4 regions of the Proteus appendicitidis genome follow, and region 1 is predicted to be linked to each of the others. Evidence: predicted binding sites of a transcription regulator. Region 1 holds the regulator's gene; each other region holds the start of a gene.
What was found. Region 1 encodes CRP, which controls carbon source genes, mostly activating them, when cyclic AMP is high. Its sites were predicted from a motif close to ATGTGANNNNNNTCACAT; they were not measured.
Positions count from the first base shown of each region.

Region 1 (3,219 bases):
CTCTAGTGGTGCAGGGACGACCACAACAAGCCAAGCTTTTCGTAAGATATTCCAACAACTCAATGCAAATGCAGCATTGATTGATGGAGATAGCTTCCATCGCTATACCCGTCCTGAAATGGATATGGCGATAAGAAAAGCCAGAGAACAAGGTAGACATATCAGTTATTTTGGCCCTGAAGCAAATGATTTTAGCTTACTGAGTAAGACCTTAAGTCAGTATAGTGATACAGGGCAAGGTCAATCTCGCAAATATCTACACTCTTATGATGAAGCCACTCCCTATAACCAATTACCGGGTACATTTACCCCTTGGGAGCCGTTGCCAAATAATACCGATGTTCTTTTTTATGAAGGGTTACACGGGGGTGTAGTTACCAACGAACATGATGTTGCACAACATGTTGATTTATTAGTGGGCGTTGTACCTATCGTAAACCTTGAGTGGATACAAAAACTCATTCGAGACACCACAGAACGAGGGCATTCACAAGAGGCGGTAAGAGATTCGGTTGTACGCTCAATGGATGATTATATTAGCTATATTATTCCTCAATTCTCACGCACTCACATTAACTTCCAACGCGTTCCGACGGTTGATACTTCAAACCCCTTTTCTGCCAAAGCGATCCCCACTCTCGATGAGAGCTTTATTGTTATTCGTTTTCGAGGCTTAACCGATATTGATTTTCCCTATTTACTTGCGATGTTGCATGGCTCCTTTATGTCAACAATAAATACTATTGTTGTACCGGGCGGGAAATTAGGATTAGCGATGGAATTAATTATGGCGCCATTAGTCAAAAAATTATTAAATGGCGAAAAGATAAGTTAACCAAAATAAAATTTATCTCTATAAAAATAATATCCCATTAATTAAGGGATATTATTTTTCAGATTAAACTTTATTTTAAAATATCAAAATTAGTCAGCATCTTTTATTTCAAATGAATGCGTAATATTGGCTGCTTTTCCTAGCATTAAAGAAACAGAACAATATTTTTCTGCCGATAATTGAACGGCGCGTTCTACGATTTTATCCGTTAACTCTTTACCAGAAACAATAAAATGTAAATTGATATCCGTAAATAAACGAGGGGCTTCTTCGCGTCGTTCTGATGTTAATTTTACTTCACAATCAGTTACTTGGTGACGACCTTTACGTAAAATACTCACGACATCAATCGCGCTACATCCACCCGCAGCAATTAATACCATTTCCATTGGGCTTGGGGCTTTATCACCCGAATTCCCATCCATCATAATTTGATGGCCAGATGAAGATTCGCCAACAAAAGATAAATCTTCAACCCACTTAACTCTCGCTTCCATTTATTTTCCCCTAAAGATGACAGAAACTAAAAGAGTACATACTCATAATTCAACTGGCAATTAGCAAATAGGTTTATTATGCTGACTGCGTAAAACGAGACTTAATGCACTAATTGTGTTAAAAACAATATCTGCTTGATGATAGTGGTTAAGATCAATGCATTATTTTCTCATTTATTATAATCTACTCCATATTAACTTACCGTGTTCTCAGGAAGTTAATAGGTAAAGATAGGATTTTTAAGCACGCTGTCTCAAAAGGGAACCTATCCGTTTTGAAAGGCTGCATTTAACGTACAGAGGATAACGCGAATGGTTCTCGGCAAGCCGCAAACAGACCCGACTCTTGAATGGTTTTTGTCACACTGCCATATTCACAAATATCCATCCAAGAGCACGCTGATCCACCAAGGTGAGAAAGCGGAAACACTTTATTATATTGTTAAAGGTTCCGTGGCTGTTCTTATTAAAGATGAAGAAGGAAAAGAAATGATCCTCTCCTACCTAAATCAGGGGGATTTCATCGGTGAACTTGGATTATTTGAAGAAGATCAAGAACGTAGTGCATGGGTTAGAGCAAAAACAGCCTGTGAAGTAGCAGAAATTTCCTATAAAAAATTCCGCCAATTAATTCAGGTTAACCCTGATATTCTGATGCGCCTTTCTGCTCAAATGGCGAACAGATTACAAACCACATCAGAAAAAGTAGGTAACCTTGCTTTCCTTGATGTAACAGGTCGTATTGCACAAACCTTATTAAACTTAGCAAAACAACCCGATGCAATGACGCATCCTGATGGCATGCAAATTAAAATTACACGTCAGGAAATTGGTCAAATCGTTGGTTGTTCACGCGAAACTGTAGGCCGTATTCTGAAAATGCTGGAAGATCAAAACTTGATCTCCGCACACGGTAAAACTATCGTCGTTTACGGGACTCGCTAAGTTTCCCCGCTCGAATAAACAATAGCCCATAAAAGGGCTATTGATAGACTTTTATATGTAAACCCCATCCTCGTTGATGGGGTTTTTAGTCGATACTACCCTGCTACAAATTCCGCAATAGCCGCTTTTAATGCCACCATTCCTTCTTGTAGCTCTTCTTGGGTAATAATTAACGATGGTGTAAAACGCATCACATCGGCTCCTGCGTTTAACATCATTAAGCCATGTTTGGCAGCAAGACCGAGTAACTCTTTAGCTTTACCTTCATATTGTGGTGCCAATTGCGCACCAATCAATAAACCTTGCCCACGAATTTGCGAAAAGACATTATAAACTTGATTGATTGCCGCCAGTTCATCCACAATCCATTGATAGCGCTTTTCTACACCCTCCAATACCTCCGGTGTATTAATTAAATCAAATGCGACATTACCCACGGCACAAGCTAATGGATTGCCACCATAAGTTGTACCATGAGTTCCGACACCCATTGCAGAAGCTATCTCATGTGTTGTTAACATTGCACTAAGTGGAAAACCACTTCCTAGTGCTTTTGCGGTTGTAATAATGTCGGGTGTCACATCATAGTTCATATAGGCGAAAAGCTTGCCTGTACGCCCCATACCCGTTTGTACTTCATCAAGAACAAGCAGCGCTTGATGCTTATCGCACAATTCACGTAGCCCTCTCATAAACTCAGGTGTTGCCGCCGTTACGCCACCTTCACCTTGAACTGGCTCTAAAACAACAGCACAAGTGTGATCGTCCATTACCGCTTTAACCGCATCTAAATCATTAAAGGGGACGTGTACGATATCTGCAGGCTTAGGGCCAAAACCATCTGCATATTTAGGTTGCCCACCAACAGAGACTGTAAACAGTGTTCTGCCATGGAATGCATGGTGAAAAGCAATAATTTTAGTTTTATAAGGGCTATGGCGA
Region 1 covers NZ_CP127389.1:3,776,623-3,779,841, forward strand. Annotated here, with positions in the region: gene QQS39_RS17245 (phosphoribulokinase) at 1-835, shown strand, start outside; gene QQS39_RS17250 (OsmC family protein) at 925-1,332, opposite strand; gene crp (cAMP-activated global transcriptional regulator CRP) at 1,645-2,277, shown strand; gene argD (bifunctional acetylornithine/succinyldiaminopimelate transaminase) at 2,373-3,219, opposite strand, start outside.

Region 2 (3,219 bases), 870 kb from region 1:
TCTCTACGCCAAAGCATGAGTATCGTTTTACAAGAGAGCTTTTTATTTAGTGGTTCAATTCTTGAAAACATTCGTTTATCAAAACCGAATGCCAGTGAAGAAGAAATAACAGAAGCTGCTCAACTTGCAGGAGCTTTAGACTTTATTGAGCAACTTCCTTTAGGCTTTAATACTCAAGTTGGAGAAAGAGGTCACAATTTATCAGGAGGGCAACGTCAACGTATCGCACTTGCTAGAGCTTTATTAACAGATCCTCGTATTCTTATTTTAGATGAAGCAACATCAGCATTAGATTATGGATCAGAGGCACAAATTTTAGCTAACTTGCCTCAGATTTGTAAAAACAGAACCGTCATCAGTATTGCACATCGTCTAAATACATTAGCGCATTCAGATTATATCTATGTAATAGATAAAGGACGAGTACTAGAAGAAGGTACACACGCTCATTTAATAGAAAATCAAGCGCTCTATTACCAATTATGGCAGCAACAAATTCAATAAATAAAAATTAAAAGATACAAAAAAGGCTCGATATTTCGAGCCTTCAATAGATCACAGATAACTTATCAATAATTAGTAAAGCATACGAGCACGGATAGTTCCCGGTAATGCTTTGATTTTTTGTAACACTAATTCAGCTTGAGCTTTTGTTTGTGTTGTAATATCAATTACAACATAACCTACGTTACCTGATGTACGTAAATACTGTGCGGCTACGTTGATATTTTCTTCAGTAAACACTTTATTGATGCTATTCATCATACCTGGGCGGTTTTCATGAATATGCAGTAAACGGTTTACATCATCACCATGGCTTGGCAGTGATACTTCTGGAAAGTTAACAGCAGATAATGTAGAGCCGTTATCTGAATATTTCGCTAATTTACCCGCAACTTCATAACCAATGTTTTCTTGTGCTTCTTGGGTAGAGCCACCGATATGTGGTGTTAATATCACATTATCAAATTTGATAAGTTCAGATACAAACGGATCGTTAGGATCGTTATTTGCGCCCGGCTCTGATGGGAATACGTCAACCGCAGCACCAGATAAATGTTTTGATTCTAATGCTTGAGATAACGCAGGAATATCAACCACAGTGCCACGAGAAGCATTGATAAGAATGGAGCCGGGTTTCATGCGCTGAATTTCTTCATGCCCAATCATATTCTTGGTTGATGGTGTTTCTGGCACATGTAAGCTGACAATGTCACACATATTCAATAGCTCAGAGAGATGACGAATTTGTGTTGCATTACCTAATGGTAGTTTATTTTCAATATCATAAAAATAAACATCTAAACCAACGCTTTCTGCCAAAATACCTAACTGAGTACCAATGTGACCATAACCAATAATACCCAGTTTTTTACCTCGTGCTTCAAAACAGCCTTTGGCTTGTTTATCCCAAATTCCACGATGCGCCTTCGCATTTGCTTCAGGGATACGACGTAGTAATAACAGTAATTCGCCAAGTACCATCTCAGCCACGGAACGAGTGTTTGAGAACGGGGCGTTAAAAACGGGAATACCGCGGCGAGCAGCAGCATCTAAATCAACCTGATTAGTACCGATACAGAAACATCCCACAGCAACCAGTTTTTCAGCCGCTGCAAAAATGTCTTCTGTTAAGTGAGTGCGGGAACGAAGACCAACAAAACGTGCATCGCGGATAGCTTCTTTTAATTCTTCTTCCGATAATGCGCCTTTGTGATATTCAATATTGGTATAACCCGCAGCTCTTAAATTTTCTACTGCACTTTGGTGCACACCTTCAAGGAGTAGAAACTTTATTTTTTCTTTTTCCAAAGATACTTTGACCATTTACCCTGCCCTATCGTTATTACATTTAATGAAAAACAAAATCCTGTCTCATCAACATAACAAAAATAGATTTTGTGGCAATACAACCGATTGCAGTGATGACAGAATAAGCGGTAAATAAAGTGATTTTCTACCGAGTAAAATGATTTTGACTTTGAAAATGGCAGGATTTTAAAGAGAGATATAACTGTCGTGTGATATATATCACTGAATTTACAGTTTCTAAAATAATTTAAAAAATAGGTAGCCATCGCTACCTATCTTAAAAAGAATTATTTAATGGTTTTCACACCTTCAGCGGTGCCCATTAAAACAACATTTGCGCCACGATTAGCAAATAATCCTACGGTTACAACCCCCGGAATACTGTTAATTTTGTTTTCCAGTTCAATAGGATTAAGGATAGTTAAGTTATGAACGTCTAAAATAACGTTACCGTTATCTGTTACCACGTTTTCACGATATTCAGGTAAACCACCTAACTTAACGAGTTCACGCGCAACATAAGAGCGCGCCATTGGGATCACTTCTACGGGGAGTGGGAATTTACCTAACACATCGACTTGTTTAGATTCATCAACGATGCAGATAAATGTTTTCGCTACACCTGCAATGATTTTTTCACGCGTCAATGCAGCACCACCACCTTTGATCATCTGCATTTGATGGTTAATTTCATCTGCACCATCAACATAGATATCTAAAGAATCGACTTCATTACAGTCGAAAACAGGGATGCCATAACTTTTTAATTTTGCAGTTGATGCTTCTGAACTTGAAACTGTGCCTTCGATTTGACCTTTCATTGTTGCTAATGCATCAATAAAGTGAGAAGCCGTAGAACCAGTACCGACACCCACAATCATGCCTGGTTTTACATATTCAAGCGCTGCCCAACCTACTGCTTTTTTCAATTCATCCTGAGTCATTTGAAAAACCTTATTTATCACGTTAATGGACTAAGAATAGCATATTGCATTCAAAACTAGCACGAGACACATCAAAAACTGAGAAGCAACATTTTAACTCATTACAACGAAAAATATGGCATAGTAAGCAATAGAATATAAAATCGAAGAGAGTCTGTTAATGAAACGCCCTGATTATCGAGCATTACAAGCCCTTGATGCCGTCATTCGAGAACGTGGTTTTGAAAGAGCTGCGCAAAAGTTATGTATTACACAATCTGCCGTTTCTCAGCGTATCAAACAGTTAGAAAATTTATTTGGACAACCGCTATTAGTCAGAACTGTTCCACCTCAACCTACTGAGCAAGGACAAAAATTATTAGCGCTATTGCATCAAGTAGAATTACTTGAAGAACAATGGTTAGGTGATGAAAATAGCGGTTCTACGCCTCTTTTACTCTCTTTGGCGGTGAATGCTGACAGT
Region 2 covers NZ_CP127389.1:2,906,024-2,909,242, forward strand. Annotated here, with positions in the region: gene QQS39_RS13675 (type I secretion system permease/ATPase) at 1-504, shown strand, start outside; gene serA (phosphoglycerate dehydrogenase) at 577-1,827, opposite strand; gene rpiA (ribose-5-phosphate isomerase RpiA) at 2,100-2,756, opposite strand; gene QQS39_RS13690 (LysR family transcriptional regulator ArgP) at 2,917-3,219, shown strand, end outside.
Region 2: serA (phosphoglycerate dehydrogenase) is a predicted target of CRP. The motif match lies at 2,020-2,037, and genes of this name have one in related genera.

Region 3 (3,219 bases), 840 kb from region 1:
GCCATCCCAACCGAAGTAGTCAACTGTGTAACCTACGATAGCACTCGCTGCAACAGAACCACCTAAGTAACCGAATAGACCGGTAAAGCCTGCTGCTGTACCTGCTGCTTTTTTCGGTGCAAGCTCTAGCGCATGCAGACCAATCAACATAACAGGACCGTAGATTAAGAAACCGATGATTAACATACACGCCATATCAACATTCGGGTTACCCGCTGGGTTCATCCAGAATACGATAGTTGCGATAGTTACTAAGGTCATGAAGAACACGCCTGTTGCACCACGGTTACCTCTGAATACTTTATCCGACATCCAACCACACAGCAGTGTGCCTGGGATACCAGCGTATTCATATAAGAAGTAAGCCCATGATGATTTATCCATTGCGAAGTCTTTTACTTCACGCAGATAAGTCGGTGACCAGTCCAGTACGCCATAACGCAGTAAGTAAACAAACACGTTAGCAATCGCAATCATCCACAGAAGTTTGTTAGGGAACACATACTTCATAAAGATTTCTTTTGCAGTCAGCTCTTGCTCGTCAGTTTCTTTATAATCAGGTGGATAGTCGTTTTTGTATTCTTCAATTGGTGGAAGACCACAAGATTGTGGTGTATCACGCATTAATGCGAATGCAATCATAGCAACTAAGATTGCCGCAAATGCTGGCATATATAACGCTGCTTTCCAGTCGTTAAACCATGCCATACCTAATAAGAACAGTAATGGAGGTAAGCCACCACCAACGTTATGCGCACAGTTCCAGATAGAAACGATCCCGCCACGTTCTTTTTGTGACCACCAGTGTACCATTGTACGTCCACAAGGAGGCCAACCCATACCTTGGAACCAACCACAAAGGAACAACAGAACGAACATTATCATAATGCTCGAAGTTGCCCATGGTACAAAGCCCATAAATAGCATCACTAAAGCGGCTAAAATAAGACCTGCTGGTAAGAAATAACGAGGGTTAGCACGGTCAGAGAATGAGCCCATGATAAACTTAGAGAAACCGTAAGCAATCGAGATCCCTGATAAAGCAAAACCTAGGTCACCTTTAGAGAACCCTTCTTCTACAAGATAAGGCATTGCTAGTGCAAAGTTTTTTCTTACTAAATAATAAGCAGCGTAACCGAAGAAAATCCCCATAAAGATCTGCCAGCGCAGACGACGATAGACAGGATCTATCTGCTCTTTTGGCAAACGCGCTTTATGTGGCGCAGGTCTAAACAGACTTAACATATTAGCCTCCGATGGCTTTTATTTTAATATGTTGATATTAAATAATGACAAAACGAACAGTGAAGTTATCAAAAAATTTTCTTTAACGAACTTAATAGTAAACTTATACAATCAAATTTACTGTGAGGTATTACTCAGTTGTCGAATAATTTTTCAAGATGTGCAATTTTGAGTGATATGTTAACTTTATCAAATAGTTTTTGTTAAATAATTTGTGATTAGTATCACACTTGTGGTTTTAATTTTTCACTCGTGAGCGTTTCTCTTTCGTTTTTGCTCATTATCAAACATTAACCACATTTTTTGTGTATCTTATACACTATAATTAACGCTAAAGAATAATTAAGCGTTTGCTGAATGTAATGTGAGAGGGCATCTCTATGATGAGCGGTTCACCAGTGACAGAAACAGATGTCATTATTATTGGCGGGGGAGCAACCGGTGCAGGCATGGCAAGAGACTGTGCACGCCGTGGATTACGTTGCATCCTGCTAGAAAGACATGATATTGCAACCGGTGCAACCGGTCGAAATCATGGATTGTTACACAGTGGTGCGCGTTATGCAGTAACAGACCCTGAGTCAGCGCGTGAGTGTATTGAAGAAAACATGATTTTAAAACGGGTCGCTCGTCATTGTGTTGAAAAAACGGATGGCCTTTTTATTACCCTTCCTGAAGATTCTTTAGAGTTTCAACAGACTTTTATTCAATCTTGCCAAGCCGCAGGTATTGATGCTCAAGCGATTTCACCCGAAGAAGCCATTCGCTTAGAGCCATCTGTTAACCCGAATTTAATCGGTGCGGTTAAAGTGCCAGATGGTACTGTCGATCCTTTCCGTTTAACTGCCGCAAATATGTTAGATGCCCGCGAACATGGTGCCCAAGTACTGACTTATCATGAAGTCGTGGGGCTTGTTCGTGAAGGCGACCGCGTTAAAGGTGTGAAAGTTTACGATCACCAAGCGAAAAAACTGTATGAAATTCGCGCGCAAATAGTGGCAAATGCAGGGGGAATTTGGGGACAAAAAATCGCTGAATATGGCGAGCTAAAAGTTCGTATGTTCCCAGCCAAAGGTGCGTTGCTGATTTTGGGTCATCGCATTAACAATATGGTGATTAACCGCTGTCGTAAACCTGCGGATGCCGATATTTTAGTGCCTGGCGATACCATTTCATTGATTGGTACAACATCAACACGCGTACCTTACGATGAAATCGACAATATGTATGTCACCCCAGAAGAAGTCGATATTCTCATTCGTGAAGGTTCAATGTTAGCGCCAAAATTGGCTCAAACTCGCATTTTACGTGCTTATGCTGGTGTGCGTCCTTTAGTTGCAAGTGATGATGATCCATCAGGTCGTAATGTTAGCCGTGGTATTGTTTTACTCGACCATGCGCAACGTGATGGATTAGAAGGCTTTATTACCATTACGGGCGGTAAATTAATGACTTACCGTTTAATGGCTGAATGGGCAACAGATAAAATCTGCGAAAAATTAAATGTCTCTGCTAAATGTACAACCGCAGAAGAAGCCTTACCTGGCTCTCGCCAATCTGCAGAGCAAGCATTACGTAGTGTTGTTTCATTGCCTGCGCCAATTCGTGGTTCTGCAGTTTATCGTCACGGTGATTTGGCGAATAAATTATTGAGTAATGAACGCAGTGATAAGAGTTTAGTCTGTGAATGTGAAGCTGTTACCGCAGGGGAAGTTCGCTATGCGGTTAACTCTTTAACCGTCAATAACTTACTTGATTTACGTCGCCGTACTCGTGTGGGGATGGGAACATGCCAAGGTGAGCTTTGTGCTTGTCGTGCTGCGGGTTTATTAAACCGTTTACAAGTCACGACTCCTCATGAATCAGAACAACAGCTTGCCCATTTCTTAAATGAGCGTTGGAAAGGTATTCGACCAATTGCTTGGGGTAATGCGTTGCGTGAGAGTGAATTTACCAGTTGGGTTTATCAAGGTT
Region 3 covers NZ_CP127389.1:510,346-513,564, forward strand. Annotated here, with positions in the region: gene glpT (glycerol-3-phosphate transporter) at 1-1,245, opposite strand, end outside; gene glpA (anaerobic glycerol-3-phosphate dehydrogenase subunit A) at 1,626-3,219, shown strand, end outside.
Region 3: glpT (glycerol-3-phosphate transporter) is a predicted target of CRP. The motif match lies at 1,458-1,475, and genes of this name have one in related genera.

Region 4 (3,219 bases), 1.1 Mb from region 1:
CTACAAGCCACTATGAGCGCCTACAACAATTTAAAAAATGGGGATTACCCGTTAGCGATGCGGTAAAACTTTGTACAGGCAGCAAGGCAGTGCTTGATTTTTATCGCCATGTAGAAGAAGTTCGCCCTAATTTAGGTTTTGATATTGATGGTGTTGTTATCAAAGTTGATGATATTGCACTGCAAGAAGAGCTAGGTTTTGTCTCAAGAGCGCCGCGTTGGGCTATTGCTTATAAATTCCAAGCTCAAGAGCAAATGACGATTATCAAAGATGTCGAATTTCAAGTAGGGCGTACTGGCGCTATTACGCCTGTTGCACGTTTAGAACCTGTTCAGGTTGCAGGTGTTGTTGTGAGTAATGCAACGTTACACAATGCTGATGAAATTGAACGTTTAGGGATACGTATTGGCGATACAGTAGTTATTCGTCGAGCAGGTGATGTTATTCCTCAGGTTGTCAGTGTGATTGAAGAGAAGCGCCCTGATGATGCTCAAGAAATTATTTTTCCGACACATTGTCCTATTTGTGATTCTGATGTTGAGCGCATTGAAGGTGAAGCTGTTGCACGTTGTACTGGTGGCTTAATTTGTGGAGCGCAACGCAAAGAAGCACTTAAACATTTTGTTTCACGTCGAGCTATGGATGTGGATGGAATGGGCGATAAAATTATCGACCAACTGGTTGAGAAAGAATATGTCAAAACGCCAGCAGATCTCTTCCGCTTAGATGAAAAAATCTTATCTGGTTTAGAACGAATGGGCGAAAAATCAGCTAAAAAACTGATCACTGCTTTAGATAAGGCTAAATCAACGACATTTGCGCGTTTTATTTATGCACTTGGTATCCGAGAAGTTGGCGAAGCAACCGCAAGTGGACTGACAACACATTTCTCAACGCTTGATGCATTACGAAATGCAGATGTAGAAGCGCTAAAATCAGTCCCTGATGTAGGCGATGTTGTGGCTAAACATGTCGTTAATTTTTTCCAAGAGGAACACAATAGAACGGTTATTGAACAATTGATCAATGATGCCGGTATTACATGGCAAGCGCCTATTATTGTGGCTCATGAAGCGGGCGATAATCCTTTTGCGGGTAAAACTGTTGTGTTAACGGGGTCACTTTCACAGTTAACGCGTGATGAAGCAAAAGACAGATTAGTCGCGTTAGGCGCAAAAGTGAGCGGAAGCGTTTCTAAAAAAACCGATATGGTGATTGCGGGTGAAGCCGCAGGCTCTAAGTTAGTGAAAGCTAATGAGTTAGGGATAACTGTTATCGATGAAGATGAAATGATACGATTACTTGATCAATCAAAATAATCATTCTAATATTTAATAAATGCTACTGGGAAACCTTCTCAGTGGCATTTTTACTTAAGTCAAATTTACATTTTATGTTTCTTAAGTAACTTTCAAAGTGTGATCAACCTATCTTATTTAATAAATAGTGTGTATGCGGTTTCATGAGATTGTGACAATAGTCACATCCTAATGTTACGCGTTACATAAAATGCTCTACAAGATTTATTTTTATTTTTGGAGCATGCATGTCCTCTATCATTCACTTCGTTTTAGCACTCGCCGTTATTGGCGCATTAGCATTCGTTGCGAGTAACAACCGCAAAGGGATCCGTCTGCGTTATATCGTGCAGTTATTAGTTATTGAAATCGCATTAGCATGGTTCTTCCTCAACTCTGATGTTGGTGAAGGCTTTGTTCGTGGCTTCGCTGGATTATTTGATCACTTATTAGGTTATGCCGCACAAGGTACTGAATTCGTATTCGGTGGCATGATGAAAGGTGGTTTAGCATTCTTCTTCCTGAATGTTTTATGTCCAATTATCTTTATTTCTGCATTAATTGGTATTCTTCAGCATATCAAAGTATTACCTTTCGTGATCCGCATTATCGGTACTGTACTTTCTAAAGTGAACGGTATGGGGAAATTGGAATCATTCAACGCAGTTAGCTCACTGGTTCTTGGTCAATCAGAGAACTTTATTGCCTATAAAGATGTATTAGGCAAAATGTCTCAGCGTCGTATGTACACTATGGCTGCAACAGCAATGTCAACCGTATCAATGTCAATTGTTGGTGCATACATGACAATGCTAGATCCAAAGTATGTCGTTGCTGCTCTAGTACTGAATATGTTCAGTACCTTTATCGTCCTTTCTGTGATTAACCCATACTCTGTTGAGAATGAAGAAGATATTCAAATGGGTAATCTGCATGAAGGTCAAAGCTTCTTTGAAATGTTAGGCGAATACATCTTAGCAGGTTTCAAAGTGGCATTAATCGTTGCTGCAATGCTGATTGGTTTCATTGCATTAATCGCAGCAGTGAATGCGATTTTCAGCATGATTTTCGGTATTAGCTTCCAAGATTGTTTAGGTTACGTTTTCTATCCATTAGCATGGGTTATTGGCGTGCCAGAGCAAGATGCATTACGTGTTGGTAGTGTTATGGCAACTAAATTAGTGTCTAACGAATTCGTTGCAATGGGTAGCTTACAAGATATCGCTGCTGAAATTTCACCACGCTCTGTTGGTATCTTATCTGTATTCTTAGTTTCATTTGCTAACTTCTCTTCAATCGGGATTGTTGCAGGTGCGATTAAAGGTCTAAACGAAGTACAAGGTAACGTTGTGTCTCGTTTCGGTCTGAAATTACTGTTTGGCTCTACATTGGTAAGCTTCTTATCAGCAGCTATTGCAGGTCTGTTTGTTTAATCTCTGAAGATAAAACAAATAGCATGTGAACAAAATAACAATGTAAACTGAGTCACTAATCAAGTGATAGAAAATCAAGCAGTACCTTCGGGTACTGCTTTTTTTATCTTTAAATTGCCCTATAATCGGTTCTATTCCTTCAATGACAACGTGGTAGAGAACATGCTAGAGAAACAGCACCTTATCGATATAGCAAACACACAAATGCCATTTGGTAAGTACAAAGGGCGTATGCTAGTTGATTTACCTGAAGAGTATTTATTGTGGTTTGCAAAGAAAGGCGAGTTTCCTGAAGGTAAGCTTGGCCAACTCATGGAGATGACCTTAGCAATTAAAATTGAAGGTTTAGAAGGGCTATTAAAGCCATTAAAGCGGTGAAGTTAATTATTATCCATACCTGATTTTTCAGGTGTTAATGCATTAATAATTTTCTGACTTAATTCAATAAATAATGTTTGTTCTCCGAGCGTTAAACATTTACTTATTTT
Region 4 covers NZ_CP127389.1:2,723,281-2,726,499, reverse strand. Annotated here, with positions in the region: gene ligA (NAD-dependent DNA ligase LigA) at 1-1,319, shown strand, start outside; gene QQS39_RS12855 (NupC/NupG family nucleoside CNT transporter) at 1,547-2,731, shown strand; gene QQS39_RS12850 (DUF3820 family protein) at 2,894-3,109, shown strand; gene QQS39_RS12845 (MarR family winged helix-turn-helix transcriptional regulator) at 3,112-3,219, opposite strand, start outside.
Region 4: QQS39_RS12855 (NupC/NupG family nucleoside CNT transporter) is a predicted target of CRP. The motif match lies at 1,469-1,486, and genes of this name have one in related genera.